Regions from separate parts of the Bacillus thuringiensis genome, predicted to be linked through region 2. Evidence: a T-box and tRNA genes for the amino acid it is inferred to sense, from the RefSeq annotation. Region 2 holds a T-box; the other holds one or more tRNA genes.

Region 1 (15,706 bases), 920 kb from region 2:
CAGTGAATGCTTGGATTGAGTCCTTTTGCAGTTAAAATATTTAAAATGGACTGTGTATCTGCTAAGCTTTCGTTCTTTTCTTTATCCGCTGTTATTAATATGGTGTGTGCCGTTTCAATATTAGCCTTTAATAAAGTTTGATCGTGATGCGGACAACCTTTTATAAATTCTAAATGATGAAAGGGTTTTGGAAGTAAAGAAAGTGTTTCATCAATTAAAACGATATCAAGGTTTGGTTGTAGTACATGCATTTGCTTTACAACATGTTTTGCACGCTCATTCCAGCCAACGATAATCATATGACCGTTAGAGGTAGCGGCTTCTTCACCTTTAATTTTCATATATTGTTTACTGATCATCTCAGTAGCGAATAGAACCATATAATAAGAACAAAAGCCAGTTCCTAATAAAATAATACTTATACCTATTAGTTTTCCTATCGTTGTATGGGGAGCAAAGTCGCCATATCCAACTGTAAAAATGGTAACGATTGACCACCAAATTCCGTCAAACCATGTAGTGAAATGAGAGGGTTCTAATCTATGTATAAGAAAACCAGAAAAAGCAGTGAATACAATAATAAAACAAATTAAACGAAAAATAATGGAATCACGAAATGTATCTACTAAATTCGGACGGGATTTCAATAGTAAATTCCTCCTTGTTTTGCAGGATTACATTCATTGTTACCATTATAGAAAAAAGAAAAACTCTCTAATTAAAGAGAGTTTGTTTTATGCTACATACTTTCCACTTCAGTTTGTTGGACACTTTCAAGATGTTGGAGAGCATAGTAAACATCAGCGGTATGTCTTTTTTGATCAATGGACAGTTTAAGATGTAAATAGTGAGAACCGTTTTCTAATGTTTTAAGCTTCATATTTTTAACTTTTATATCCATTTCTTTTATCTCTTCGATTACAACCGGGATATTGTCCATATTTCGCACAACAAGTTTCACTGCAATATCACGTTGGCGAAATGACCTAGGACCTACAAACTTCATTGTCAATGGTATCAGTTCGACACTAATCATAAGAAAACACATTCCGAAAATTGCCTCGATATAGAAACCAGCTCCAACGGCAATACCAATACCAGAAGCACCCCAGATCATAGCGGCAGTCGTGAGCCCTGCAATGCTATCGTTGCCTCTTCTTAAAATTACGCCAGCACCTAAAAAACCAATTCCTGATACAATTTGAGCGGCAAGTCGAAGTGGATCCATATTCATATGATCGGTATGTGGTAAGTTATAAGCTGCTTTAATAGAAACAATCGTTAGGAGGCAACTAATAATAGAAATAACTAAACACGTTTTTAAACCAAGTGGTTTCCGTTTTAATTCGCGTTCTAAACCAATGGCAAATCCTAAAATAGCCGAGAGACCTAGTTTGATTAATAAATCGGTATAGTCCATATGTATTCCTCCTTGTATGATATGGTATATGAATAAAACGTTTATTATAGAAAGAAACGTTTTTTGATAGAGTAACTTTATATAAAATATATGTAGGAATTACTCATACATGAAAGAGATATTTCGTTTAAGTATATGATATTAAAAAAGAAATGTGGGCAGTTTTAAAAAAAGTTTATAAAAGGTGTTGCATTTCATTTTTTACCATGATATATTAATAACCGTCGCTGATGCGGAAACGCAGAAAACGACAAAAAAGAAATTAAAAAACTTAGTTGACATCGAAAAACGAAGATGTTAACATAAGGAAGTCGCAAATGAGCGACCAAGTAGTTCTTTGAAAACTGAACGAAACAAACAACGTGAAACGTCAATTTTTATTTTTAGATGCTAGACAAACTAACTTTATTGGAGAGTTTGATCCTGGCTCAGGATGAACGCTGGCGGCGTGCCTAATACATGCAAGTCGAGCGAATGGATTAAGAGCTTGCTCTTATGAAGTTAGCGGCGGACGGGTGAGTAACACGTGGGTAACCTGCCCATAAGACTGGGATAACTCCGGGAAACCGGGGCTAATACCGGATAATATTTTGAACTGCATGGTTCGAAATTGAAAGGCGGCTTCGGCTGTCACTTATGGATGGACCCGCGTCGCATTAGCTAGTTGGTGAGGTAACGGCTCACCAAGGCAACGATGCGTAGCCGACCTGAGAGGGTGATCGGCCACACTGGGACTGAGACACGGCCCAGACTCCTACGGGAGGCAGCAGTAGGGAATCTTCCGCAATGGACGAAAGTCTGACGGAGCAACGCCGCGTGAGTGATGAAGGCTTTCGGGTCGTAAAACTCTGTTGTTAGGGAAGAACAAGTGCTAGTTGAATAAGCTGGCACCTTGACGGTACCTAACCAGAAAGCCACGGCTAACTACGTGCCAGCAGCCGCGGTAATACGTAGGTGGCAAGCGTTATCCGGAATTATTGGGCGTAAAGCGCGCGCAGGTGGTTTCTTAAGTCTGATGTGAAAGCCCACGGCTCAACCGTGGAGGGTCATTGGAAACTGGGAGACTTGAGTGCAGAAGAGGAAAGTGGAATTCCATGTGTAGCGGTGAAATGCGTAGAGATATGGAGGAACACCAGTGGCGAAGGCGACTTTCTGGTCTGTAACTGACACTGAGGCGCGAAAGCGTGGGGAGCAAACAGGATTAGATACCCTGGTAGTCCACGCCGTAAACGATGAGTGCTAAGTGTTAGAGGGTTTCCGCCCTTTAGTGCTGAAGTTAACGCATTAAGCACTCCGCCTGGGGAGTACGGCCGCAAGGCTGAAACTCAAAGGAATTGACGGGGGCCCGCACAAGCGGTGGAGCATGTGGTTTAATTCGAAGCAACGCGAAGAACCTTACCAGGTCTTGACATCCTCTGAAAATCCTAGAGATAGGGCTTCTCCTTCGGGAGCAGAGTGACAGGTGGTGCATGGTTGTCGTCAGCTCGTGTCGTGAGATGTTGGGTTAAGTCCCGCAACGAGCGCAACCCTTGATCTTAGTTGCCATCATTAAGTTGGGCACTCTAAGGTGACTGCCGGTGACAAACCGGAGGAAGGTGGGGATGACGTCAAATCATCATGCCCCTTATGACCTGGGCTACACACGTGCTACAATGGACGGTACAAAGAGCTGCAAGACCGCGAGGTGGAGCTAATCTCATAAAACCGTTCTCAGTTCGGATTGTAGGCTGCAACTCGCCTACATGAAGCTGGAATCGCTAGTAATCGCGGATCAGCATGCCGCGGTGAATAAGTTCCCGGGCCTTGTACACACCGCCCGTCACACCACGAGAGTTTGTAACACCCGAAGTCGGTGGGGTAACCTTTATGGAGCCAGCCGCCTAAGGTGGGACAGATGATTGGGGTGAAGTCGTAACAAGGTAGCCGTATCGGAAGGTGCGGCTGGATCACCTCCTTTCTATGGAGAATTGATGAACGCTGTTCATCAATATAAGTTTCCGTGTTTCGTTTTGTTCAGTTTTGAGAGAACTATCTCTCATATATAAATGTATGTTCTTTGAAAACTAGATAACAGTGTAGCTCATATTTTTTTAATTTTTAGTTTGGTTAAGTTAGAAAGGGCGCACGGTGGATGCCTTGACACTAGGAGTCGATGAAGGACGGGACTAACGCCGATATGCTTCGGGGAGCTGTAAGTAAGCTTTGATCCGAAGATTTCCGAATGGGGAAACCCACTATACGTAATGGTATGGTATCCTTACCTGAATACATAGGGTATGGAAGACAGACCCAGGGAACTGAAACATCTAAGTACCTGGAGGAAGAGAAAGCAAATGCGATTTCCTGAGTAGCGGCGAGCGAAACGGAACATAGCCCAAACCAAGAGGCTTGCCTCTTGGGGTTGTAGGACATTCTATACGGAGTTACAAAGGAACGAGGTAGACGAAGCGACCTGGAAAGGTCCGTCGTAGAGGGTAACAACCCCGTAGTCGAAACTTCGTTCTCTCTTGAATGTATCCTGAGTACGGCGGAACACGTGAAATTCCGTCGGAATCTGGGAGGACCATCTCCCAAGGCTAAATACTCCCTAGTGATCGATAGTGAACCAGTACCGTGAGGGAAAGGTGAAAAGCACCCCGGAAGGGGAGTGAAAGAGATCCTGAAACCGTGTGCCTACAAATAGTCAGAGCCCGTTAATGGGTGATGGCGTGCCTTTTGTAGAATGAACCGGCGAGTTACGATCCCGTGCGAGGTTAAGCTGAAGAGGCGGAGCCGCAGCGAAAGCGAGTCTGAATAGGGCGTTTAGTACGTGGTCGTAGACCCGAAACCAGGTGATCTACCCATGTCCAGGGTGAAGTTCAGGTAACACTGAATGGAGGCCCGAACCCACGCACGTTGAAAAGTGCGGGGATGAGGTGTGGGTAGCGGAGAAATTCCAATCGAACCTGGAGATAGCTGGTTCTCCCCGAAATAGCTTTAGGGCTAGCCTTAAGTGTAAGAGTCTTGGAGGTAGAGCACTGATTGAACTAGGGGTCCTCATCGGATTACCGAATTCAGTCAAACTCCGAATGCCAATGACTTATCCTTAGGAGTCAGACTGCGAGTGATAAGATCCGTAGTCAAGAGGGAAACAGCCCAGATCGCCAGCTAAGGTCCCAAAGTGTGTATTAAGTGGAAAAGGATGTGGAGTTGCTTAGACAACTAGGATGTTGGCTTAGAAGCAGCCACCATTTAAAGAGTGCGTAATAGCTCACTAGTCGAGTGACTCTGCGCCGAAAATGTACCGGGGCTAAATACACCACCGAAGCTGCGAATTGATACCAATGGTATCAGTGGTAGGGGAGCGTTCTAAGTGCAGTGAAGTCAGACCGGAAGGACTGGTGGAGCGCTTAGAAGTGAGAATGCCGGTATGAGTAGCGAAAGACGGGTGAGAATCCCGTCCACCGAATGCCTAAGGTTTCCTGAGGAAGGCTCGTCCGCTCAGGGTTAGTCAGGACCTAAGCCGAGGCCGACAGGCGTAGGCGATGGACAACAGGTTGATATTCCTGTACCACCTCTTTATCGTTTGAGCAATGGAGGGACGCAGAAGGATAGAAGAAGCGTGCGATTGGTTGTGCACGTCCAAGCAGTTAGGCTGATAAGTAGGCAAATCCGCTTATCGTGAAGGCTGAGCTGTGATGGGGAAGCTCCTTATGGAGCGAAGTCTTTGATTCCCCGCTGCCAAGAAAAGCTTCTAGCGAGATAAAAGGTGCCTGTACCGCAAACCGACACAGGTAGGCGAGGAGAGAATCCTAAGGTGTGCGAGAGAACTCTGGTTAAGGAACTCGGCAAAATGACCCCGTAACTTCGGGAGAAGGGGTGCTTTCTTAACGGAAAGCCGCAGTGAATAGGCCCAAGCGACTGTTTAGCAAAAACACAGCTCTCTGCGAAGCCGTAAGGCGAAGTATAGGGGGTGACACCTGCCCGGTGCTGGAAGGTTAAGGAGAGGGGTTAGCGTAAGCGAAGCTCTGAACTGAAGCCCCAGTAAACGGCGGCCGTAACTATAACGGTCCTAAGGTAGCGAAATTCCTTGTCGGGTAAGTTCCGACCCGCACGAAAGGTGTAACGATTTGGGCACTGTCTCAACCAGAGACTCGGTGAAATTATAGTACCTGTGAAGATGCAGGTTACCCGCGACAGGACGGAAAGACCCCGTGGAGCTTTACTGTAGCCTGATATTGAATTTTGGTACAGTTTGTACAGGATAGGCGGGAGCCATTGAAACCGGAGCGCTAGCTTCGGTGGAGGCGCTGGTGGGATACCGCCCTGACTGTATTGAAATTCTAACCTACGGGTCTTATCGACCCGGGAGACAGTGTCAGGTGGGCAGTTTGACTGGGGCGGTCGCCTCCTAAAGTGTAACGGAGGCGCCCAAAGGTTCCCTCAGAATGGTTGGAAATCATTCGTAGAGTGCAAAGGCATAAGGGAGCTTGACTGCGAGACCTACAAGTCGAGCAGGGACGAAAGTCGGGCTTAGTGATCCGGTGGTTCCGCATGGAAGGGCCATCGCTCAACGGATAAAAGCTACCCCGGGGATAACAGGCTTATCTCCCCCAAGAGTCCACATCGACGGGGAGGTTTGGCACCTCGATGTCGGCTCATCGCATCCTGGGGCTGTAGTCGGTCCCAAGGGTTGGGCTGTTCGCCCATTAAAGCGGTACGCGAGCTGGGTTCAGAACGTCGTGAGACAGTTCGGTCCCTATCCGTCGTGGGCGTAGGAAATTTGAGAGGAGCTGTCCTTAGTACGAGAGGACCGGGATGGACGCACCGCTGGTGTACCAGTTGTTCTGCCAAGGGCATAGCTGGGTAGCTATGTGCGGAAGGGATAAGTGCTGAAAGCATCTAAGCATGAAGCCCCCCTCAAGATGAGATTTCCCATAGCGTAAGCTAGTAAGATCCCTGAAAGATGATCAGGTTGATAGGTTCGAGGTGGAAGCATGGTGACATGTGGAGCTGACGAATACTAATAGATCGAGGACTTAACCATATAATATGAAGCAATGTTATCTAGTTTTGAAAGAATATAAAAAAACTTGTTGACTTTAGAAGTTAAACGAGTTACAATAATTCTTGTCTTAAATGAATACAGTCTGGTAATGATGGCAGAGAGGTCACACCCGTTCCCATACCGAACACGGAAGTTAAGCTCTCTAGCGCCGATGGTAGTTGGGACCTTGTCCCTGTGAGAGTAGGACGTTGCCAGGCAAATGGAGGATTAGCTCAGCTGGGAGAGCACCTGCCTTACAAGCAGGGGGTCGGCGGTTCGATCCCGTCATCCTCCACCATTTAGCCGACTTAGCTCAATTGGTAGAGCAACTGACTTGTAATCAGTAGGTTGGGGGTTCAAGTCCTCTAGTCGGCACCAGAAAATCATGGCGGTTGTGGCGAAGTGGTTAACGCACCGGATTGTGGCTCCGGCATTCGTGGGTTCGATTCCCATCAGTCGCCCCATTTTTTCTTAAAATATTAATATGCGGGTGTGGCGGAATTGGCAGACGCACTAGACTTAGGATCTAGCGCCTTTGGCGTGGGGGTTCGACTCCCTTCACCCGCACTTTTAATAAAATATCTCAAACATGTCTTGCGGAAGTAGTTCAGTGGTAGAATACAACCTTGCCAAGGTTGGGGTCGCGGGTTCGAATCCCGTCTTCCGCTCCAATTTTCAATATGACATGCCGGGGTGGCGGAACAGGCAGACGCACAGGACTTAAAATCCTGCGGTGGGTGACCACCGTGCGGGTTCGACCCCCGCCCTCGGCACCATATGCGCCCGTAGCTCAATTGGATAGAGCGTTTGACTACGGATCAAGAGGTTAGGGGTTCGACTCCTCTCGGGCGCGCTTTTATTAACGGGAAGTGGCTCAGCTTGGTAGAGCACCTGGTTTGGGACCAGGGGGTCGCAGGTTCAAATCCTGTCTTCCCGATATTCCCAAAAACATGGGGCCTTAGCTCAGCTGGGAGAGCGCCTGCCTTGCACGCAGGAGGTCAGCGGTTCGATCCCGCTAGGCTCCACTTATTTTAATATCATTTATGGCGGTGTAGCTCAGCTGGCTAGAGCGTACGGTTCATACCCGTGAGGTCGGGGGTTCGATCCCCTCCGCCGCTACCATAAAGGACCTTTAGCTCAGCTGGTTAGAGCAGACGGCTCATAACCGTCCGGTCGTAGGTTCGAGTCCTACAAGGTCCACCACTAAAGGTTTATATCTCGGAGGTATACCCAAGTTCGGCTGAAGGGATCGGTCTTGAAAACCGACAGGCGGCGAGAGTCGCGCGGGGGTTCGAATCCCTCTACCTCCTCCATTTTTTCTTAAATTACATATTATATCATCGCGGGGTGGAGCAGTACGGTAGCTCGTCGGGCTCATAACCCGAAGGTCGCAGGTTCAAATCCTGTCCCCGCAACCAAATGGTCCCGTGGTGTAGTGGTTAACATGCCTGCCTGTCACGCAGGAGATCGCCGGTTCGACCCCGGTCGGGACCGCCATTTTAATAAGGCTCGGTAGCTCAGTCGGTAGAGCAGAGGACTGAAAATCCTCGTGTCGGCGGTTCGATTCCGTCCCGAGCCACCATTTTGAAGTCGCAAGCCGGCTTAGCTCAATTGGTAGAGCAACTGACTTGTAATCAGTAGGTTGGGGGTTCAAGTCCTCTAGCCGGCACCACTTTCAAAATGAGCCATTAGCTCAGTTGGTAGAGCATCTGACTTTTAATCAGAGGGTCGAAGGTTCGAATCCTTCATGGCTCACCATTTTCAATTTAATGCGGGTGTAGTTTAGTGGTAAAACAAGAGCCTTCCAAGCTCTGGTCGAGAGTTCGATTCTCTTCACCCGCTTTTCAATTATGGGCCTATAGCTCAGCTGGTTAGAGCGCACGCCTGATAAGCGTGAGGTCGATGGTTCGAGTCCATTTAGGCCCACCATAATTGTTCCGCAGTAGCTCAGTGGTAGAGCTATCGGCTGTTAACCGATCGGTCGTAGGTTCGAGTCCTACCTGCGGAGCCATATTATAGAGAAGTACCCAAGTGGCTCAAGGGGCTCCCCTGCTAAGGGAGTAGATCGCGAACGCGGTGCGAGGGTTCGAATCCCTTCTTCTCTGCCAGAACTGGCCCGTTGGTCAAGTGGTTAAGACACCGCCCTTTCACGGCGGTAACACGGGTTCGAATCCCGTACGGGTCATACTAAAAGAGATAGCATAATCTGCTATCTCTTTTTTGTTGTGTATAGATATAGAAGAAGCTATAACAGATTATAAATAATAAATTTTAAAAAGTTATATCAATTTAAATAGGATTACCTCTTCTTATACATAAGAAGAGGTAATCCTATTTTTTGAATATGTTTTAACCCTCTGCTGAATGCCCATCCGGTTTCATAACAGCATGACTATATGCGGAGTGAAGAGTTTTGTATCCTAAAAGTGCAATAGTTAAGGCAAGGCCTCCGGCTATAATGGCCACACTAAATCCTGCCCGAGCTCCAAAGTTATCAATAACTAAACCAGCTATCGCTGATCCTAGGGAGACTCCAATTCCAAGTCCTGTAATTGCCCAAGTCATTCCTTCGGTTATTTTTGATTCAGGTACGATTTTTTCCACAAGTCCCATGGTAATAATCATAGTAGGAGCGACAGATAACCCTGCAAAGAAAACAATAACTACTAGCCAAGTAATAGTGTTTACGAAAACTAGTGGCAGCATTGTTATCATGGATAGTGTGACTGCTATTAAAAATTGATTATAGGGTGGAGTACTGAGTTTAAGGGTACCGAAAATTAGACCTGCAAGGCATGAACCGATTGCATAGACAGAAAGTACAAAGCTAGCAGCTACGGTGTTTCCTTGATGTTCAGCAAAAGCTACACTAACGACATCTATTGTGCCAAATATAGTACCTATGGCGATGAGTGTGAATACTAGTACTCGCAAAGAACCGATTTTAAACACTGTTCCTTTGTTTGTAATGTCATGAGGGTGTACAGGCGGTTCTGTGCTTTTTTGCATGGTGAATAGGCATACCCCAATTGTAAGAAAAACAGATGATAAAAGTGGGCCCGCTTCTGGGAAGAACATAACACTTAAACTGACAGATAATACAGGACCAATGATGAAGCAAATTTCGTCGACGACCGATTCGAAGGAAAATGCTGTATGCAATTTATGGGATCCACGGTATAGTTTAGTCCAACGTGCACGCACCATGGCTGACATGTTGGGCATACAACCTGCACATAAGGCGGATAGAAATAGCGTCCAATAAGGAGCTTCATATTTCGTACATAGGAGTAAGAGGATCGTAAAGAAAACACTGATACCTGTAGTCGGAAGAAGTATGCGAGATTGCCCTAATTGATCGGCCATCCGAGAAATATGAGGAGCTAGTAAAGCTGATGATAATGTAAAGGTGGCTGCAACAGCTCCAGCAAGCCAATAGTCACCACGTAACTGAGATAACATTGTAACAATACCTATGCCCATCATTGATATAGGCATCCGAGCTATAAATCCTGCTAATGAGAATCCTTTTGTACCAGGAGCACTGAAAATTTCGCGGTAGGAATTAAACATGATAATCACCAAAGTATTTGACGTTTACATATACATTCTTCATTCTTTTAACTCCTCCTCTGTTTCATTAATACCTTCTATAAAAAGGGACAGTGAGTCAATGTAGGATATAGGTAAGAAGTTATATTATCTTGTAAGCTAGAAACAATTGACATACGCACCGTATGCCAATATCATATTAACATACGGTGCGTATGTCAATTAGAAAGTTTTATCGTTGGGTAGAGAGCTAACGATAAAAGGAGTTATTCTTTTACATAGAGAACGATACTATAATAGGATTCATTTTGAATAAAGAGAATGAATAGAAGTAGGAGGAAAAGATGGGTAGAAAAACAAGAGAAGAAATGATCATTGAAACACGTGCAAAATTGCTAAGTGCAGCAAGAGAGGCTTTTGGTACAGTTGGATATGTAAACACGTCTATGGATGATTTTACAGCATCTGTCGGTTTAACACGTGGTGCAATTTATCATCATTTTGGTGATAAAAAAGGATTGTTAGAAGCGGTTGTAAAAGAAATTGATATGGAAATGGATAATAAATTAGGAAAAGTATCAGATGAGGCGGAAGGAAAATGGGAAGGGTTTGTTGGGCGTTGTCGTGCGTATTTATCAATGGCACTTAATCCAGAGATCCAGCGAATTGTACTTCGTGATGCACCAGCAGTATTAGGAACTAGTTATTATCAATCATCACAGTCACAATGTTTAGTGACGATGGCGGAGATGCTTCAGCAACTAATGAAGGACTCTATTATTGAAAACACGGATTGTGAAGCATTAGCAAGATTCATAAATGGCGGACTAGTGGACCTTGCTTGTTGGATTGCGAATTCTGAAGATGCAGAGATGCATTTGTCTAAAGCTTTGCGTAGCCTATCACTTATATTGGATGGTTTATTACTAGAAAAGAATGCATGATTTTAACTGATATTTTTTTATTAATATAGGGTAATGGTTAAAAGGGAGGTGTTAAAGAATATGCTAATTGATTTATTTCACTGTATTCTATATAGGCCAACTAACGTCCATTTTGTAAGGCGATAATGTGTTAGTTTAATCTTATAATACGATTTCTTTTTCGACTATTAGGATTTGGATTATAAAAAATGAATTTGGTTACAGGGAATAATCGAATCACACTATTTTTATTCACAATCTAAAGAAAACGCCTCCATTGAAATGGATTCCACACCTATTCTAATAACTTTACACTCTATGTGAAAAAGTTCACAAATAGGTCATAATTTGTGAAGTAATTCACAATAATACGTGCTACAATATGAATGTAAAGAAGTTAAACAACATTAAATTAGTATTTTAATTAATTACTTAAATAATCATAAAAAATATATGTGAACAATAGAGAGGGGAAATTAACATGAAAAAAGGTATCAATCGTGTAGTATTAGTAGGAACAGGAGCTGTAGGTTGTAGTTACGCTTACTCAATGATCAACCAAGGTGTAGCTGAAGAATTCGTATTAGTAGATGTTAATGAAGCAAAAGCAGAAGGGGAAGCAATGGACTTAAGCCATGCGGTACCATTCTCACCATCACCGACAAAAGTTTGGAGCGGTAGCTATGCAGATTGTAAAGATGCAGATTTAGTAGTTATCACTGCTGGATTACCACAAAAGCCAGGTGAAACTCGTTTAGACTTAGTTGAGAAAAATACAAAGATCTTTAAACAAATCGTTCGCGGCATTATGGATAGCGGATTCGATGGAATCTTCTTAATCGCAACTAACCCAGTTGATATTTTAACTTACGTAACTTGGAAAGAATCTGGTTTACCGAAAGAGCGCGTAATCGGTTCTGGTACTACTTTAGACTCTGCTCGTTTCCGTTACATGTTAGGTGACTACTTAGATGTAGATCCACGTAACGTTCATGCTTACATCGTTGGTGAACACGGTGACACTGAACTTCCAGTATGGAGCCACGCTACTATCGGTGTACAAAAACTAGAAACAATCTTAGCTAACAACGAACAGTACAATCAAGAAGACTTAGATAAAATCTTCGAAAATGTACGTGATGCAGCTTACCATATCATCGAGCGTAAAGGTGCAACTTACTACGGAATCGGTATGTCACTACTTCGTGTAACTAAAGCAATCTTAAACAATGAGAACAGCGTATTAACTGTATCTGCATACCTTGAAGGTCAATACGGTGAAAAAGATGCTTACGTAGGTGTTCCAGCTGTAATTAACCGCGAAGGTGTACGTGAAATCGTAGAACTTGAGCTAAATGAAGATGAAAAAGCGAAATTCGCTCATTCTGTAAAAGTATTAAAAGAAACAATGGCACCAGTACTATAATAATTGCTAAATAATTCAGAGGTGGGAAACTGCTTCTTACCTCTGAACTTATATAATTTAATATAAATTCCTTTTCCGGTTTCCCTTGTATATCCCCAATATACCCCTTTTGCTGGATAAGGGTCGTTTATAGAAAAGAGCACTCTACTTTAAGTAGAGTGCTCTTTATTATCCCGCATTAACGGGCAGTAAGATCCCACCTCAAAATGCAGCGAAAGCAAAGAAGTTAGTTTGGTGATCAACTGCCCGTAAAAGCCCGATTGGTGAGGGCTGATAATCAGTGGGGGATGAACACCCCCCACTGATTAAAGTTTCACTTTATCATTTTTTAGGTGTTAATCCTAATTTCTTTAAAATATCTACCAGTGTACCGCTTTTTGATTTTTCTACAGGTGTTTGTGATTTAGATGCATCTGGCCCTTTTTTCAAGAAGTTCTTTTCAACGAAGCGAATATCTTTTTCGTCGACAATACCATCTTTATTAAGATCTCCGTCTTTTACAGTTAGTCCTTTTTTACCGTAGTTGCTAGCGATAATTTCACCATCTTTAATATCGATTACTTTATCACCATTTACATCGCCGGCAAGGTTTTCGTCAGGTCTTGCATAATAATATTGGCCAAGCAGCTTACCGTCTTTTTCAGTACCAAGTTTCGTTGTTAGGCGGCTTGTTAAATGTCCTGGCACTTCTACATATAAGTTGTAGTCGCGTTTATTAACTGGAAGTCCATTGAGTTTGAAGTATCCGTATTTATCTAGTGAGCCTTCAAACTTATGACGGTAAGAATCAGTTGCATATACTTTTACGCCAAGCTTTGTATAATCAAACTTTTCATCTAAATATCCACGTTCATTTAAGAATGCACCAGGTTTAATATTTCCTTCTACTAGTGAATTTAAGGACATAACTGAGAATGTTTGATCTTGAAGTACACGCATTCTATTTGGTTCTGATTCACCTTGTTTCCAGTAAACAAAAATTGGTGACTCTAATTGAGCATTTGCTTCATAAAATTCATCATTTTCTACTTTGAAAGTTACATCAATGAACGGGAAATCACCATCTAATCCAGCAAAGTTTTTGTCATCGATAGCGCCGCCAACTGTAACCGAACCTGCCTCTAGTTTCGGTTCATTTACTTTTGCGGTTACTCCTTTTTCGGAAAGTAGCTTTTCAAAAGCAGGATTAAATTTCGCATTTGCAAATTTGAAGTTCTTCTCTAGGAAGTTTACATTAAATTGCCCAGCAACAAATTGTTTTACGTGTTTTGCGTTTAGTGTTACTGTGAACTCGTCATTTTTATATAATTCTTTTTTATCGTAACTAGCTTTCGCATATTGAGCACCTTGCGGGATAAACCAGTAGTTATTTACACCGCTTGGATAGTCAGCTCCTGCAGTTGCATAATCGAAAATATATACGCCTGTGTTCATTGGACCTTCCGTTCTGAAGGAGTCAGGTGTAATGCCAACTTTAAAATCGCCATTTGCATTAATCGGTAAAAACTTATGCAAGTATGGAGAATAGTCATAGTACATAACGCCATTCGCTTCTTGCGTAATGTTTAATCCTTTTCCTTTTAAGTAGTCAACATTTGAATCGTATACATTTCCTTTAATCCATAGTGCTTTTTTGCCATCTTCTACTGTATAATTTTCTTCATTTAACTCGTAAATACCAGGTTTTAATCCAATTAGTTTCACTTCTGGTGGGGTATTATCAATTACAACATAATCACCTTTTACACGTGCTTTCCCAGCCTTATCATAACCGACAAACTCAATTGTGTAGTCTCCTTCTGGTAAGCTGATTTTCTCATCACCAATTGGTTTTGCAGGATCATTTGTAAAAGGATACACTTTTCCATTAAAGAACGAGTCTAAGTAGTAATACACATCAGTTTTTAGTCCACTTGTGTTTAATGTTCCAATGAAGCCGAGAGCTTTATCTGTTTTGGAATCTTTTACGATAAGATCTAACGTTTCAAGTTCGCTGTTTAATTGGAATGCCCCGTGAACATACGATTCACCGTATGGATTAAATTTAGATGTATCAGTTGAAATTGCTTTTCTTGATAGTATTGCATTTTCAATACCGGGCTCTGATACACGAATAGAGAATGGGATTTGATATGTTTCTTCTTTATTTTTCGTGTTCGTAATATGAATATATCCTTCATATCGGCCTTGTTTTACACCGGCTGGAACATTAATTTTTGCTTCAATTTCATCTGTTTTGCCAGCATCAAGAGTAATTGTTTCTGGAGCAGAGACTTTTACACCGTTTGCGACAGCATCGTTAATAGTAGGCGAAGCTGGTGTATAAGAAATTTCTGTTTTAAATTCTTTTTTCTCTTGTTTATTATGATTAGTTACTTTTATATTTCGTTTTTGTTCAAGAGCTTCACCGTCTTTTTGATAAAACTTACCGAATGCAATAGATCCAGTTTCTTCGGGCACTTCAATTACTTCATCATTTACAACAGTTTGTGTCGTATCTAATACTTTAAAGCTTGTTTCTGTACGAACGGCGTTGTAAGCATCTACTCGCCCAGCTCCAACTTCATAGACCGAATATTTTTCTTTTAAATCATCAGCTGTGTTCATAAGAGACGCTTTTACATCGAACGGAGAGTAGTCTGGGTGTTCTTGTAAAATTAGAGCGGCAACACCAGCGATATGAGGGGAAGCCATAGATGTTCCTTGCATACGCTCATAGGAAACAGCATAGTTTTCACCCTCTTGCGGGTCGTTAATATATTCAGGAACTGTTGAAAGGACAGCAACACCAGGCGCTGTAATATCAGGCTTAATATCATCATTTGCTGTAACAGGACCGCGTGAGCTAAAGTCTGCAAGATGATCGCCTTCTGTTTGAATGTAATTAATTTCATCGAAAGTTAAGGATGTGCTACCTTGTTCAATTTGAGCTTTTAGTTTTTCACCGTCTTCTTTCGTTAGGCGGAATGCTGGAATGTATTTTGTGCTTTCACCAACGTAGAAAGGAATTTCTCCATCCACGTTGTTATAAATAATAACAGCCTTTGCACCTGCTTGTTTTGCGTTAGCAATTTTTTCATCAAATGAGGTTGTACCACGTGCAACGAGAGCGATTTTTCCTTTTACATCTTTTTTACTAAACTCGTCAGGCGTACCGATTCCTACAGATTCAATAGGTAAAGTTTGTCCCTTAAAATCTTCTATTTTATCAGTGAAGTTTTTGCCGAACAAAATTAAGTTAGGGAATTGTAATTGTCCAGCATGACCTGATAGTTTCGGTAAGGAAATAGAGCTATCACTGGCTCCAACCGTAATAGCAAATGGCGAAGCACCTGGTGATCCGAGTGTTGATGGATTCG
Region 2 (15,706 bases):
GGCGGATGACCACTGCTTTTGTTCCGATTGATTCCAGTGTTCTTATCGTGTCGTATAAAGTTTCTCCTTTTTGTACGCTAGATGCATCAGCTGAAAAGTTTAAAACATCTAGTCCTAATCTCTTCTCAGCAACTTCAAAGCTAAATCTCGTTCTCGTACTATTCTCAAAGAACAAGTTTGCAACAAAAGTTTGCTCTGTCGTTTTGCTCTCTTTTCCATTCGCAAAATCTTCTGCGTCCTTTAGGATTTCTGAAATTTCTACTTCCGATAATTCACTCATCGTTAACAAATGGCTCATCGTCATCCCTCATCTTTCTGATTTTTATGTTACCACTTTTGCATATTTATAACAACCTTTGTATAAAAATACCCTAGTCATGTAAGACTAGGGTGCAAGGAAGAAGCCACCCTTTTCTGTCTCACAGGACTGAATTAAAAGGTTATTATTATGAAGCAATCTGCTTAGGTTGTTTTATTTGTTTCGTTTCCGGTAGTAGTAGATTTAACAGTACACCTACAATTGCTGCTAGTGCCATTCCTTCTACTTGGAACGATTCCCCTACGTGAAGTACCGCTCCACCAATACCGATTACTAGTATTACTGATGCAATCATTAAGTTTCGTTTGTCACTTAAATCTGTTTTATCATCTACCATCATGCGTAATCCGCTTGATGCAATTACACCGAATAGTAAGATTGATACACCACCCATAACTGGTGTTGGGATCGAATGTATCAGTGCAGAAACCTTACCGATAAATCCGAACATGATTGCGAACACTGCTGAACCGATGAATAAGTATACACTGTATGCTCTCGTAATTGCTAGCACACCGATGTTTTCACCATACGTTGTATTCGGTGGTCCACCGATAAGTGATGCGATTAATGTTGCTACTCCATCACCGAAGATTGAACGGTGTAAACCTGGTTTTTCAATTAAATCTCTTTTAATAACATTTCCTAGTACAATTTGATGTCCGATATGTTCTGATATTGTTACTAGTGCAACTGGTACCATCAAGAGTACAATCTTCCATGAAAACTCTGGTGTGTATGTTACAAATGGTACTGTGAAATCTGGTACAACAAACCATTTCGCCTCAGCTACCGGCTTTAAGTCGACTAGCCCTTGGAAGTAAGCGAAGATATATCCGCCGATAATGCCAAGTAACACTGGTATGATACTGAAAAATCCTCTTCCGAATATCGAGCAGATAATTGTAATTGCTAATGTTACTAATGCTACTGAAAAGTGTGTAAAGCTATATTTGCCATCCGCACCGTTCATCGCCATGTTAACTGCTGTATGTGCTAAAGCTAGACCGATTACCATTACTACTGGACCAACTACGATTGGTGGTAGTAATTTCATAATCCACTCTGATCCTGATTTCTTAATTCCGAGTGAGATTAAGATGTACACAAGCCCTGCTAGCAAACCGCCAAGCATTGCTGCTCCCGGTCCACCTGCCGTTTTCGCTGTTATAATCGGTGCGATAAAGGCGAATGATGATCCTAGATAGGCAGGTACTTGACCTTTCGTTATAAGAAGAAACGCTAGCGTTCCTAATCCACTTGATATTAATGCTACTGATGGATTCAATCCTGTTAAAAACGGAACAAGCACTGTTGATCCAAACATCGCGAACAAATGTTGTATACTTAAAAATAACCATTTTCCCGGTTTCGGTACTTCATTAACGTCTAACACTGGCTTTTGTTCCATTGTTACATCCTCCTTCAGTTTAAATCTTTGCAATAAAAAAACTCTTTGTGCCTGTGCACAAAGAGTCCTACACTTTCGTATGCCAAATTTGACATATGAAAGCCAAGACCCTTTGGCAGCCTCACAGGACTACATTTAAAAGGGCTTTACTTATCGTATATGCTTACTCGATCTTGTTGATCTGTCTCTTGCAAATCAACTTCGATACGCTCTTCACTTGATGTTGGAATGTTTTTTCCTACATAATCAGCGCGAATTGGTAGTTCACGATGACCTCTATCAACAAGAACCGCTAGTTGGATTTGAGATGGTCTACCTAAATCCATAAGAGCATCCATTGCTGCTCGAACTGTTCTTCCTGTATATAATACGTCATCCACAAGGATAACTTTTTTCTTCGTAATATCTACAGGGATATCAGAACCTTTTACAAGTGGTTCTTTATTTTTCGATTGTAGTGTTAAATCATCACGATATAACGTAATGTCTAACTCTCCAACTTCCATTTCTTTTCCTTCAATTTGACCAATTCGTTCTGCCAAACGTTGTGCAATAAAAATTCCACGAGTTTTAATTCCGACAAGAACACAATTATCGACACCTTTATTTCGTTCCACGATTTCATGACTAATTCGTGTTAAAGCGCGGCGAATCATTTGGTCATCTAAAACGACAGCTTTCTCTTGCATGCTCTACACCTCCAAGCTTTTTTTCTTGCGTGAGAGTAATGGTATAAAAAAAGTCCTCTCAGCGTGTGCGAGAGGACTTTTGAAAAAAGGGTACAGCATACCCTAAGTATTTCAAACCGTTACCTTCTCAACCTCACGGGGCTGTGTTAAAGGATCATTATTTAACTGTTGTCAGTATCTCAGTTTTCTTATGATTTGTCAATACTATTTCCGTAAAATATTTAATGCTTCTTCAAATACTTCTGGAATCGGTGCCTCAAACTGAATATATTCACCAGTACGAGGATGATCAAAGCCTAAAATACCCGCATGAAGTGCTTGCCCATTCATATCTAACGTTTTCTTCGGACCATACTTCGGATCTCCCGCAAGTGGATAGCCAATATATTTCATATGAACACGAATCTGGTGCGTACGTCCCGTTTCTAAGCGACATTCTACAAGTGTAAAGTCTTTAAAACGATCTAACACTTGGAAGTGCGTAACAGCGTTTTTACCATTTTCATCAACTGTCATACTTTGACGCTCTTTCTTATCACGAGCAATCGGAGCATCTATCGTTCCCTTATCATGCGGAATCACACCGTGTACAATCGCTTTGTAACGTCTCGTTACTGTTTTGGCTACAAGCTGATTTACAAGCGATTCATGTGCCATATCATTCTTAGCAACCATTAATAATCCAGATGTATCTTTATCAATACGATGCACGATACCCGGACGCATTACACCGTTAATGCCTGATAGATCTGTACAATGGTGCATAAGGCCGTTTACAAGTGTACCACTTGTATGCCCTGGTGCTGGATGTACAACCATACCGCGTGGTTTATTTACAACAAGCACATCTGCATCTTCATAATAAATTTCTAAATTTAAATCCTCTGGTTGAATATCTAACTCTTCCGGCTCAGGAATCGTTACTGTAATTTCATCTTCTTCTTTTACTTTATAATTCACTTTTACTGCTTTCCCGTTTACCGTCACAACATCATCTTTAATCCATTGCTGTACTTGTGAACGTGACCATTCGTTATTTATTCCTGCAACGAATTTATCAATTCGCTCATTTTTTTGCTCTTCTGCAACTGTTACTTGTACTACTTCACTCATTCAATTACTCCTTCGCTTTCTTGCCTTCTAATAATGTTTGAATAATAATTAATACAACACCAATACATAATGCTGAATCAGCTATATTGAATACTGGATAGTTGTACGAGAAAATATACACGTGAATGAAATCCACTACTTCTTGTCTAAATACACGATCAATAAAGTTACCAATTGCCCCGCCCAAAATTAGGCCTAACGAAATACCTAGAAGCTTGTCTGTTTTCGCATACTTTTTCATATAAAATACGATAAACACTACAAAAACAACTGTAATAATGTAGAAGAACCACATTTTATTTTCTAAAATACCCCAAGCAGCGCCTCTATTTCGATGTGATGTTATGTATAATACATTGTCGATAATCGGAATACTCGTACCCAATTCCATGTTCTTTACAATTAACCACTTCGATATTTGATCGATAGCAATGACAAATAACGCTATTACATAATATATCATTTTCATTTCCCCCACAAAGACAGTGTACCTCAAAATTTTAGCATAGCTGCTACCTTTTCACAATGAACCTTTATAGAAGAATAAAATAAATTAAAAAAAGGTAATATAATATCGTTGTGCGTATTCATACATTTACCTTTTCATAGAAGAATTCATGAATCGTACGGGCAGTCGGCATTGTCTTCATTTGCTTTGTCGAAATTAATCTCCCCGTCTCTTCACAAATACCATACATGTCTATTTCCATTTTAAATAATGCGCGTTCTACATCCTTTAAATCCTCTTTTATATCATGTAATAGCAATTTTTTCTTTATCTCTTCCTTAATTTCATATCCAAGCTCTTGGCTGAACTCGACATCATATTTGTGCATTACTTCTTTAGCTAGTCTCTCTTGCAACTCTTTTCTCATCAATTGCAATTCTTCTTTTATTTCCATGTAAATTTCATTCACGTGTACATTCCTCCTAGCTGTAATGTACAGTTAGTGTGTCCGAAATTTATTTGCTTACCTCACACACATTTTTCCTTCACAGGAAAGAGCCTGAAAGTTATTTTGATATATCATCAAAATAAAAAAACTGACTGCATGAATAGCAGTCAGTTTTTTTATTATTTTACATAGTTTTCTTTAACAACTGTTGCACAACGCTCACATAATGTTTCATGTTCAGCATCTTTACCAATTGTTTCTGAAACTACCCAACAACGTTCACATGTTTCACCAGTTGCTTGAGCAACAACAACCGCTGTATGTTCATACTTCGGTGCATCTGCTGGCGCTTCTTCCATCATACCACCAAGTTTATACTCAGAAACGATGAATAATTGCTTTAAGTCTTCGCTAATAGACTCTAACATAGCTTTCATTTCTGCAGTTGGATATAGCGTAATGCTTGCATTTAATGACTTACCGATTACTTTTTCATTACGAGCTACTTCTAGTGCTTTTAACACGTCATCACGTAATGTCATAAATGCATCCCATTTTGTTTTTAATGCTTCCGCGTCATCTAATTGTACAGCTTCTGGCATATCAGTTAATTGTACACTTTCTTCTGTTACGCCTGGAATGTATGGCCATACTTCATCAGCTGTATGCGGTAAGATTGGTGTTACAAGTTTCGTTAACGCAACAAGAACATCATATAATACAGTTTGAATTGCACGACGATCTTCGTGGTTTGCACCTTCAATGTATAAAATGTCTTTTGCAAAGTCTAAGTAGAATGAGCTTAAATCAATTGTACAGAAGTTATGAATTGCATGATACACAGCAGCGAAGTCGTATGTCTCATATGCTTCTTTAACTTTTGTAATTAAGTCATTTAATTTCACTAACATGTAACGATCTACTTCACGAAGTTCAGATACAGCTACTGCATTTTCACTTGGCTTAAAGTCGTCTAAGTTTCCTAATAAGAAACGGAATGTGTTACGGATTTTACGATACACTTCTGCTACTTGTTTTAAAATATCATCTGAAATACGTACGTCAGATTGATAGTCAACAGAAGATACCCATAAGCGTAAAATATCTCCGCCTAATTGATCCATAATTTTCTTCGGTACGACGATGTTTCCAATCGACTTACTCATTTTACGCCCTTCACCATCTAGTACGAAACCGTGACTTAATACGCCTTTATATGGAGCTTTACCTGTTACAGCAACTGCTGTTGATAATGAAGAGTTAAACCAACCACGATACTGGTCAGATCCTTCTAAATATAAATCAGCTGGACGCTGTAAATCTTCGCGCTCTTCTAATACCGCTTGGTGAGAAGAACCTGAATCGAACCATACATCCATGATGTCTGTTTCTTTACGGAATTCGCCATTTGGGCTACCTAGATGTGTAAATCCTTCTGGTAATAGATCTTTCGCTTCACGCTCGAACCATACGTTTGAACCGTGTTCACGGAATAAATCTGCTACATGGTTAATTGTTTCATCCGTAATAATTGGATCACCATTCTCAGCATAGAATACCGGAATTGGCACACCCCATGCACGCTGACGAGAAATACACCAGTCACCACGGTCACGAACCATATTATGAAGACGAGTTTCTCCCCATGCTGGTACCCATTTTGTTTCCGCTACAGCTTCTATTAATTCTTTACGGAATGCTTCAATAGATGCAAACCACTGTGCTGTCGCACGGAAAATAATTGGTTTTTTCGTTCTCCAATCATGTGGGTATGAATGCGTAATGAATGTTAGTTTCAGTAAAGCGCCTACTTCTTCTAATTTTTCTGTAATTGGCTTGTTAGCTTTATCATAGAATAAGCCTTCAAATCCAGGTGCTTCATTTGTTAATACACCTTTATCATCAACTGGGCAAAGTACTTCTAATCCATACTTTTTACCAACAATGAAGTCATCTTCCCCATGTCCTGGTGCTGTATGAACACAACCTGTACCTGCATCTGTTGTTACATGATCTCCTAGCATAACTAATGAATCACGATCGTAGAATGGATGTTTTGCAACTGTGTACTCAAGTTCGCTACCTTTTACTGTCTTCACAACTTCAGCATTTTCCCACTCTAACGTTTTTGCAACTGTCTCAAACAGCTCAGAAGCAATAATATATTTCTCATCATTTACTTTTACAATGCTATATTCAAGCTCTGGGTGAACAGAAATACCTAAGTTTGCAGGTAATGTCCAAGGTGTCGTTGTCCAAATGATGTACTTTTCATCACCTTCTAATACGTTCTTTCCGTCTTTTACAGGGAATGCTACGTAAATAGATGCTGATTTTTTATCTTGGTATTCAATTTCAGCTTCTGCTAAAGCAGATTCACTCGTTGGAGACCAGTAAACTGGTTTTTGCCCTTTATAGATATAACCTTTTTTCGCCATGTCACCAAACACTTTAATTTGTTGTGCTTCATAAGCTGGCTCTAAAGTAATATATGGATTATCCCAATCTGCACGTACACCTAGACGCTTAAATTGTTCACGTTGACGTTCTACTTGTTCATATGCATACTCTGCACATAACTTACGGAACTCAGCAACTGTCATTTCTTTACGTTTTACACCTTTATTTGTTAAAGCTTGTTCAATTGGTAAACCGTGCGTATCCCATCCTGGAACATATGGCGCACTAAAACCAGTCATTGATTTATAACGAACAATAAAGTCTTTTAATACTTTATTTAATGCATGTCCCATATGAATGTCACCATTCGCATATGGAGGTCCATCATGCAATACAAATAAAGGACGACCTTTTGTATGTTCTTGTACTTTTTCGTAAATATTCATTTCAGCCCATTTTTCTTGCATTGCAGGCTCACGTTTTGGTAAATTCCCACGCATTGGGAACTCTGTTTTCGGCATCAGTAATGTATTTTTGTACTCCATGCTCAATTCCTCCTTACATGTATAAAAGAAATACTTAAAAAACGGAATAAAAAAGAGACTTTCTCATCCCAAAAAGGGACGAGAAAGTCTCCCGCGGTACCACCCTAGTAGATTTTATACATATGTATAGAATCCTCTTATATTCTTAACGCGAATACACGCCTACGCTTACTCTATTTGTTCAGCGCGGAACTCCAGGGTGATATTCCCACTATCTCCTTATCCTGAGCTTACACCATCCTCAGTTCGCTATATAAGGTTTGAAAAGGTACTTATCCCTATCTTCGTTTTTCTTAATAAATATGTTGTTTAAAATTATATGTAATAATGAGAAAAACGTCAAGCTTACACTGTTTCTTCTTTCTTCAACAGTTCATCTACTTCGTCTTCTAACTCAATTAGTTTATCCCAATCATCGTTGTTTAACATTTCAAGCTGTGTTTCTAATAACATACGGAAACGAGTTCGGAATACTTTCGCTTGTTTCTTTAGCTCTTCAATATCAAAAGCAACTTTTCTTGATTTTACTAATGCTTCGTTAATAATACGATCTGCATTCTTTTCAGCTTCACGCACAATTAATTTCGCTTCTTTTTGCGCATTACGTTTTACTTCTTCCGCTGCTTCTTGTGCAACAACGATAGATTTGTTTAACGTATCTTCAATATTAGAGAAATGATCTAACTTCCCTTCTAACTGCGCAACTTTTTCTTCTAAAGCTTTTTTCTCACGAATGACCAATTCATAATCTTTGATAATTTGATCAAGAAACTCATTTACTTGATCTTCATCATAGCCACGGAATCCGCGACCAAATTCTTTGTTATGAATATCTAATGGTGTTAACGGCACAACGCCACCTCCAAGTAGTTATCTAAATTTCCTCTTTCAATTATATCTTTTCTTCGACAAAATAGGAGGATTTCCTTCTAAAAAACCAATCATTTTAGTATACCATACAAAATTCTCCATTTGTCGCGTTTTGTTCTACCTTCTACAGAAAATAATTTGCTTCGTCCATATCCTCTAACAGAAAAAACATCTCCTGGATAACATTCATAAGAAGTTTGCTCCACTGTTTTCCAATTGACTTTTACTAAACCATTTTTTATGAAAGGTTGTACTTTCTGTCTAGATAAATGTAACATTTCAGCTAACATAACATCTAAACGAAGTGAAGAAACCGTTCCAGATTTCTCCCCCCACGTTTCATGTATCTGTAGAATTTGTTCTCCTTGCACTGACACTAAAGAGACTTTTACTTTCCCTATTGATTGTAAGTTCATCTCAATATACGATACGATTTCTTTCGCAACTACAATTTGGGCACGATTTTCTTGCAGCAAAATATCACCACATTTTTCTCTCGTTAAACCAAGTGACATAAATGTACCTAATATTTGCCTATGTTCTAGCGTATAAAACTTGGAAGGATAGTCAATTTCTAATACTTCTACTTGAAATTCTTCTTCATTTAATTCTAGATAGTCTGGATAAATGAGTGCTCTTTTACGCTCTGCATTAGGCGTTGCACCACCAAATTGCACAGCAACATCTCCTTGTCCAATTACCATAGAAACAATTTGTTGCTGTCTTGGATCAAGGAAGTCTGTTAATTTCACTTGATGGTACTCCGCCGTTCGCTTCCACTCTAGCACTTTATCTACAAAGACCTCTTCATCAGGCCTAAAATGTTCGTAAATGCTCATGTATTTAACCTCTTACTATAAGAAATAGCTGAACAAACTGAACAAACCACTTTTAGCAAGTTTTAACGCAAAAATCGCAACGAGTGGAGAAATATCAATCATACCAAGCGGCGGAATAAATCTGCGGAATGGTTCTAAATACGGTTCACAAATTCGCGCCAAGAACTCTCCAAAAGATGATTCCTTTGCACCAGGAAACCATGATAGGAGAATGTAAATAATCAGTGCCCACGAGTAAATCTCGATAGCAGAACTTAACACCATTAAAACTGTTGTCATGGCGTATTACCACCTCTTTATATTTGTTTCTTCTTCTTCACCGAATAACTCTGAAATTGCACCAACAATATCTACATTTTCAGGTGTACACATAAATGTTTTCGGTCCTATTTTTTGAATGTCCCCGCCTATAGCGTATACAGTACCACTTAAAAAGTCAACGATACGTACCGCTTGATCAGTAGACATTCTCTGCAAATTAATTACAACAGCTCGTCTACCTTTTAAGTGGTCCGCAATCCCTTGTGCTTCCGAATATGTGCGTGGTTCTAATAAAACAACTTTTGAAGATTGTTTTGCTGTTTCAATACTCACAACATTTTGCTTCGGTTGCGCTTTCGGAAACGTAACATCTTGTTGTTCTGGTGGATCTTGCTGCTTTTTCATGTCTGTTTGCTCCTTTTCATAACCATATTGAGCTGCCTCTTTTTCTTCCGGTGTATCAAAAAAGAAGTATTTTACTTTTGACCAACTCATAATAAGATTCTCCTTCCTTTTACGCTTTTCCTACTAAAATCGTTCCCAAACGAATATATGTAGCCCCTTCTTCAATTGCAATCGTGTAATCGTTGGACATTCCCATTGATAATTCTTTACATGGCGCATGTAATAACTCTAGCTCCTGCACCTCTGTTTGTAGCATACGTAATTCCTTAAAACAGCGTCTGATTTCTTCCTCTTCTTCTGTAAATGGAGCCATCGTCATTAGTCCAACCACTTCAATTTTATCGAATTCTTGCAAACTTTGAATAAAAGAAACAACCTCTTCTATTGCCAATCCTTGCTTCGATTCTTCAGATGAGGTTTTCACTTGAATAAAGCATTTCACTTTCTTATCAGCACGTTTCTGAATTTCTTTCGCCAGGGAAAGACGATCTAACGAATGTAAATAATCAATTTCATTAATAATTTCTTTTACTTTTCTCGTTTGTAATGAGCCAATAAAGTGCCAATTAACTTTTGAACCGAAATGCTCATATTTCTGTAAGAAACCTTCATTTCTATTTTCACCTAAATCGATAATTCCAGTTTCAATTACTTCGTTTGTTTTTTCAATCCCTACAGTTTTTGTAACTGCAATAAGTTTAACATCTTGCAACGAACGTCCAGCTCGAGCGCAAGATTCTTTAATAGCTTCGTTTACAATTACTAAATTTTCTTGTACTGTCACTTGCTTCCTTCCTCCTTAAAACCTATGAAACTCAACATTCTTCCTGTCTTACCTTGATCACGACGATGAGAGAAAAATAGTTGCTCTTCACAGCTTGTACAAAGAGATGACATTACAATATGCTCTTCTTTTATGCCTGCTTGTACGCATAATATACGATTAATTTCTTTTAAATTAATTGCGTACTGCCCGTCAGAAATTTTTTGATGAGGAACAGCACCGTTAATTACTTTCTGTGCTGCTGTTAATACACGATCATCCACAACATAACAACAAGATCCGATCGACGGCCCAATTGCAACATGAATTTCATCACTTGAAATACCTTCTGCATTCCACTTTTGAATCATTTCCTTTGCAATCTCTTGTACAGTGCCTTTCCATCCAGCATGCGCAAGTCCTATCATACCATGTGATGGTGCATAAAAATAGAGCGGAACACAATCCGCGTAACAAGACGTTAACAGAACATCTTCATTACTCGTATAAATGCCATCTGTTTTTGAAATGCCGTCCTCATATGAATAGACGCCACTTCCCTTTTCCTGTTGTCCTACTTTTTCAACATGATGATCATGAACTTGTTCAGAGCAAACCCAGTTTTCTAATGGTTTTTGTAACTTATTTGCTAAAATGCGTCTGTTTTCATGAACGTTCTCCACGATATCATTCACATGTAATCCTAAATTCATCGCATGAAAGGAGCCCGTACTTATCCCACCATCTTTTGTCGTAAATCCAGCAGTAATGTTTCCAAGTTCTTTCCACGCTTGTAAATACAGTATACCGTCCACATATTTAAATGGTTCTCTCATAATAAAGCGGCTCCTTTTAATTAAAATAACAGAAAAAGCATGGTACTTCCTGTCTATTTTACCATACTTTTATTTTTTCATAATCCTAACAGAAAAAAAAGAGGAATTTGTAATATTCTTTATGAAATTGTCGGTGTTTGTATTGATTCTGTTACAGTATTAACAGGATCTACTCTTACAAGTATGACATCCTCCCCAATTTTCACAATTTCCTTCCAAGGAATTACAATTTCAACATCTTTTCCAAAAATACCTAGCATACGTGTCTGTTTGGAAATAATAACAGAACAAACTTTCCCTGTGTTCATATCAATTTCAATATCTCCAATATTCCCAATCCTTTTTCCATCTGAAATATTTATAACATCCTTCATCTGTAACTCTGAAATTCGTATCACCATTTTTATCCTCTCCCTTATATGACGAATTGGAAGCTGTTTCTCATATTTACAGGAAGCCACCTATACGAAACACCATGCTAGTTTCATTATATGAACACTAATCCCCTACTATGAGCACAAACCATATTACATATAAAAAGGTCTCACCATAATTGGTGAGACCTTATCCTTGAATCGTTTTATTCATTTGTTTAATAGCTGACTTCTCTAAACGTGATACTTGCGCTTGGGAAATCCCAATTTCTTCTGCAACTTCCATCTGTGTCTTTCCTTGGAAGAAACGTTTTCTAATAATCATTTTCTCTCGATCATTTAAACGCTTCATTCCTTCTTTCAACGCTAGTTCTTCAACCCACTGCTCGTCCTTTTGTTTTTCATCACTTAACTGATCCATAACAAAGATAGGATCTCCCCCATCATTATAAATCGGTTCAAATAATGAAACTGGATCTTGAATCGCGTCTAATGCAAAAACAATTTCTTCATGAGTCACTTCAAGCACTTTTGCAATATCCATTGCTGTTGGTTCTTTTGAATTTTCTGCAATCAATTTCTCTCTAACTTGTAACGCTTTATACGCAATATCTCGTAATGATCGAGATACGCGAATCGGGTTGTTATCACGCAAATATCTGCGTATTTCCCCAATAATCATCGGCACAGCATACGTTGAAAATTTTACATTTTGGCCTAAATCAAAATTATCAATGGATTTCATAAGTCCGATGCAACCAACTTGAAATAAATCGTCAACATATTCTCCTCTGTTATTAAATCTTTGGATGACGCTCAGTACAAGACGTAAGTTTCCATTCACTAATTTCTCTCTTGCGCTTATCTCTCCACTTTGCATTTCACGAAATAATTTACGCATTTCATCATTTTTTAGTACGGGAAGTTTAGCTGTATCAACACCGCAAATTTCTACTTTGTTTCTCGTCAAAGTGTTCCCTCCTATCGGGAGTTGCTGTACAGTGTAAAGTATTTCCTTTGAAGGGGATTTTATGCATGCGGTTTTCTCTTCATTTTTCATTTTCGTTATCTCTTCCCATACAACGAAAGAGAATAAGACCAGCCTAGATAACGGCTGGTCTTATTCTTTACACCATTTTATTAAATTCTTTTCGTAATCTTTTTATGATTCTTTTTTCTAAACGTGAAATGTATGACTGTGAAATCCCAAGCATATCCGCCACATCTTTTTGCGTCTTTTCCTCTTCTCCAGCAAGCCCAAACCGAAGTTCCATAATTTGTTTTTCACGATCATTTAATTGGTGTAATGCTTTCATTAAAAGGTGACGATCTACAGTAGCTTCTAAATCTTTTGTAATAATATCATCATCTGTACCTAACACGTCAGACAACAACAGTTCATTCCCATCCCAATCAATGTTTAGCGGTTCATCAAAAGAAACTTCCGAACGATTTTTGTTATTCCGACGTAAATGCATTAAAATTTCATTTTCTATACAACGCGATGCATATGTTGCTAATTTTATTTTCTTTTCTGGATTAAATGTATTTACCGCTTTAATAAGGCCGATTGTTCCTATACTAATTAAATCTTCAATATTTATCCCTGTATTTTCAAACTTTCTTGCTATATATACAACGAGCCTTAAGTTACGTTCAATAAGTAATGACCTTGCTGCCTGATCTCCTTTTGGCAATTTATTCAAAAGAACTTCCTCTTCTTCTTTCGTTAACGGTGGTGGCAACGCTTCACTTCCACCAATATAATAAATTTCATCGGTCTTAATTCCTAATTTCAGCAATACTTTATACCAAAGGTATACTAAATAAAATTTTAATTTCATCATATTATCCCGCCTCTCATTATTAAGCGATCACCATTTTTTGTGAAATCAACATTTTTGGATGCACAATACATTGATACTCCCCATTAGTAGACAGTTGTTGTGTATTTAATCCAATTAATACTTTGTTTACAACAATAGAACTACCTTCATGATCAACTTGCACACTGTCAGGCTTAATTGCCCACAAAAATTGACTTTCTACTCCTACTGCACGGAAAGGAATTAAACGTAATTTTGTCGCCCAACCAGAATCATTTTCTGGTATTTGAGGAATTTCTGTTTTGGAATAAATTTGTTCTGTTAACCAAGATGGTAAGCAATGTTCTAATGATGAAACATGCATAATCATAACGGGTGTTTTTGTTAATGGGTCGTAAAGTTGGTTCCCACTGTCAATAAGACCTGCCAGTTCTAGTTCTTCTTCGGCCAATTGAATTTTTACTTTCACAATTTGGTCATAGTGTATTTTCGTGACCTCTACGCTTTCAATACGCTTTTTAGAAAAATAATAAATTACCGGAAAACCAAAAATAACAAATAACCAACTAATTGGATCGCCGTAAGAAATTGACTGAGATTGAACCAATCCATTTACCATTTCATTCGTTTGCAAAAAGAAATGAGTTCCAATTAATCCTCCGCCAACCATAAAGGTTACAAAGTAAAAAGTAAAAACAGTTTGTGCATAATTTCTAAATGTTGTAAACCCAAATGCTGTATACACAATAAGCAACGAGTACAGTAGTTTCATAATTGGATGTGTCATCATAGAAGCAAAAGGAGTAAAGGCAAAAATAACAATAGTTGAACCTATAAATGCCCCTAACACAAGCCTCCATCTTTTGATCTTCTTTTTTAACACGGTAGCTGTTAATAAAAGCAAAAGAAAATCAATGCAGGCGTTTAACAACCAAACAACGTCGGCGTAAACAACCAAACAATTCACCTCTTTTTTCAAGTTGAGACTAGTATAATGCATATCCAATAGGAAAGTGTGTCAATTTGCGGAGGTGTTTTTTTGTTATTTTGTGATTTCTAGACAAAATCTGTCGGTAAAAAATAAAAGTACAAATTCATAGAATGATATACTCTTATTTTCACCAACAAAATATATTGAAATATACGAAATAAAAAAAGACCTGCTAAACAGGTCTTTTCCATTTAAAAAACAAAAAAGGAGCATAAAAGCTCCTTTTTTTATCGTCTACGACGGTTACGTAAAAATGCTGGAATATCGATATCATCTGAATCTGAATGACGCTCATGTACAACTGGCTCTTCACGCTTCATTTCACGTTTTACTTCACGTTGTTTTGAAGGTTGAGCTACTGGTTGTTGCTGTTGTTGAGTGTGGTTCGCATTCGGACGAATAATTGGTTTTGGTGGTTGAGTTGCAATGCTATCATCAAAACCAGTTGCAATTACAGTTACAACGATATCATCTTTTAATCCTTCGTTAATAACAGAACCGAAGATCATATTTACTTCTGGATCTGAAGCTGAAGCTACGATATCTGCCGCTTCTTGTACTTCATATAAGCTTAAGTTAGCGCCACCCGTAATGTTCATGATAACACCTTGAGCTCCATCAATAGATGTTTCTAGTAATGGACTAGAAATCGCTTTTTTCGCTGCTTCTGCAGCACGATTTTCCCCGTTACCAGAACCAATCCCCATTAAAGCAGAACCTCTATTAGACATAATTGTCTTTACGTCTGCAAAGTCTAAGTTAATTAAACCTGGCGTTGCAATTAAATCCGAAATACCTTGAACACCTTGACGTAATACGTTATCAGCTTCACGGAATGCTTCTAACATTGGCGTATTTTTATCAACAATCTCTAATAAGCGATCGTTTGGAATTACAATAAGAGTATCTACATTTTCTTTAAATGCTGCAATACCAGATGCTGCTTGCGTCGCACGCTTACGTCCTTCAAAAGTAAATGGACGTGTTACAACACCAACTGTTAAAGCACCTAATTCTTTTGCAACTTGAGCAACAACTGGAGCTGCACCAGTTCCAGTTCCACCGCCCATACCAGCAGTTACGAAGACCATATCTGCACCACGAAGTGCTTCTTGGATCTGTTCTTTACTTTCTTCTGCAGCTTTTTTCCCTACTTCAGGGTTTGCGC

The links. The T-box of region 2 lies ahead of ileS2 (isoleucine--tRNA ligase). A T-box ahead of a tRNA ligase gene usually reads a tRNA of that ligase, here a tRNA-Ile.
Positions count from the first base shown of each region.
Region 1: it has a tRNA-Ile gene. The T-box ahead of ileS2 (isoleucine--tRNA ligase) is inferred to sense a tRNA for this amino acid. The anticodon was not compared.

Region 1 covers NZ_CP012099.1:4,683,294-4,698,999, reverse strand. The annotation lists gene AC241_RS24350 (potassium channel family protein) at 1-647, opposite strand, end outside; gene AC241_RS24345 (MgtC/SapB family protein) at 740-1,420, opposite strand; rRNA gene AC241_RS24340 (16S ribosomal RNA) at 1,826-3,377, shown strand; rRNA gene AC241_RS24335 (23S ribosomal RNA) at 3,525-6,446, shown strand; rRNA gene rrf (5S ribosomal RNA) at 6,549-6,664, shown strand; tRNA gene AC241_RS24325 (tRNA-Val) at 6,669-6,744, shown strand; tRNA gene AC241_RS24320 (tRNA-Thr) at 6,749-6,824, shown strand; tRNA gene AC241_RS24315 (tRNA-His) at 6,835-6,910, shown strand; tRNA gene AC241_RS24310 (tRNA-Leu) at 6,933-7,013, shown strand; tRNA gene AC241_RS24305 (tRNA-Gly) at 7,043-7,117, shown strand; tRNA gene AC241_RS24300 (tRNA-Leu) at 7,134-7,222, shown strand; tRNA gene AC241_RS24295 (tRNA-Arg) at 7,226-7,299, shown strand; tRNA gene AC241_RS24290 (tRNA-Pro) at 7,310-7,383, shown strand; tRNA gene AC241_RS24285 (tRNA-Ala) at 7,399-7,471, shown strand; tRNA gene AC241_RS24280 (tRNA-Met) at 7,492-7,568, shown strand; tRNA gene AC241_RS24275 (tRNA-Ile) at 7,573-7,649, shown strand; tRNA gene AC241_RS24270 (tRNA-Ser) at 7,667-7,759, shown strand; tRNA gene AC241_RS24265 (tRNA-Met) at 7,788-7,864, shown strand; tRNA gene AC241_RS24260 (tRNA-Asp) at 7,868-7,943, shown strand; tRNA gene AC241_RS24255 (tRNA-Phe) at 7,953-8,028, shown strand; tRNA gene AC241_RS24250 (tRNA-Thr) at 8,043-8,118, shown strand; tRNA gene AC241_RS24245 (tRNA-Lys) at 8,129-8,204, shown strand; tRNA gene AC241_RS24240 (tRNA-Gly) at 8,218-8,288, shown strand; tRNA gene AC241_RS24235 (tRNA-Ile) at 8,299-8,375, shown strand; tRNA gene AC241_RS24230 (tRNA-Asn) at 8,383-8,457, shown strand; tRNA gene AC241_RS24225 (tRNA-Ser) at 8,464-8,554, shown strand; tRNA gene AC241_RS24220 (tRNA-Glu) at 8,560-8,631, shown strand; gene AC241_RS24215 (MFS transporter) at 8,796-10,019, opposite strand; gene AC241_RS24210 (TetR/AcrR family transcriptional regulator) at 10,343-10,942, shown strand; gene AC241_RS24205 (L-lactate dehydrogenase) at 11,403-12,347, shown strand; gene AC241_RS24200 (S8 family serine peptidase) at 12,669-15,706, opposite strand, start outside.
Region 2 covers NZ_CP012099.1:3,764,519-3,780,224, forward strand. The annotation lists gene pyrB (aspartate carbamoyltransferase) at 1-298, opposite strand, end outside; gene uraA (uracil permease) at 447-1,730, opposite strand; gene pyrR (bifunctional pyrimidine operon transcriptional regulator/uracil phosphoribosyltransferase) at 1,877-2,419, opposite strand; gene AC241_RS19215 (RluA family pseudouridine synthase) at 2,624-3,532, opposite strand; gene lspA (lipoprotein signal peptidase LspA) at 3,537-3,995, opposite strand; gene AC241_RS19225 (TraR/DksA C4-type zinc finger protein) at 4,120-4,449, opposite strand; gene ileS2 (isoleucine--tRNA ligase) at 4,608-7,373, opposite strand; T-box leader at 7,445-7,667, opposite strand; gene divIVA (septum site-determining protein DivIVA) at 7,719-8,225, opposite strand; gene AC241_RS19240 (YlmH family RNA-binding protein) at 8,315-9,082, opposite strand; gene AC241_RS19245 (YggT family protein) at 9,098-9,361, opposite strand; gene AC241_RS19250 (cell division protein SepF) at 9,368-9,838, opposite strand; gene AC241_RS19255 (YggS family pyridoxal phosphate-dependent enzyme) at 9,858-10,532, opposite strand; gene pgeF (peptidoglycan editing factor PgeF) at 10,529-11,347, opposite strand; gene AC241_RS19265 (YlmC/YmxH family sporulation protein) at 11,467-11,748, opposite strand; gene sigG (RNA polymerase sporulation sigma factor SigG) at 11,912-12,691, opposite strand; gene sigE (RNA polymerase sporulation sigma factor SigE) at 12,849-13,568, opposite strand; gene spoIIGA (sigma-E processing peptidase SpoIIGA) at 13,588-14,505, opposite strand; gene ftsZ (cell division protein FtsZ) at 14,766-15,706, opposite strand, start outside.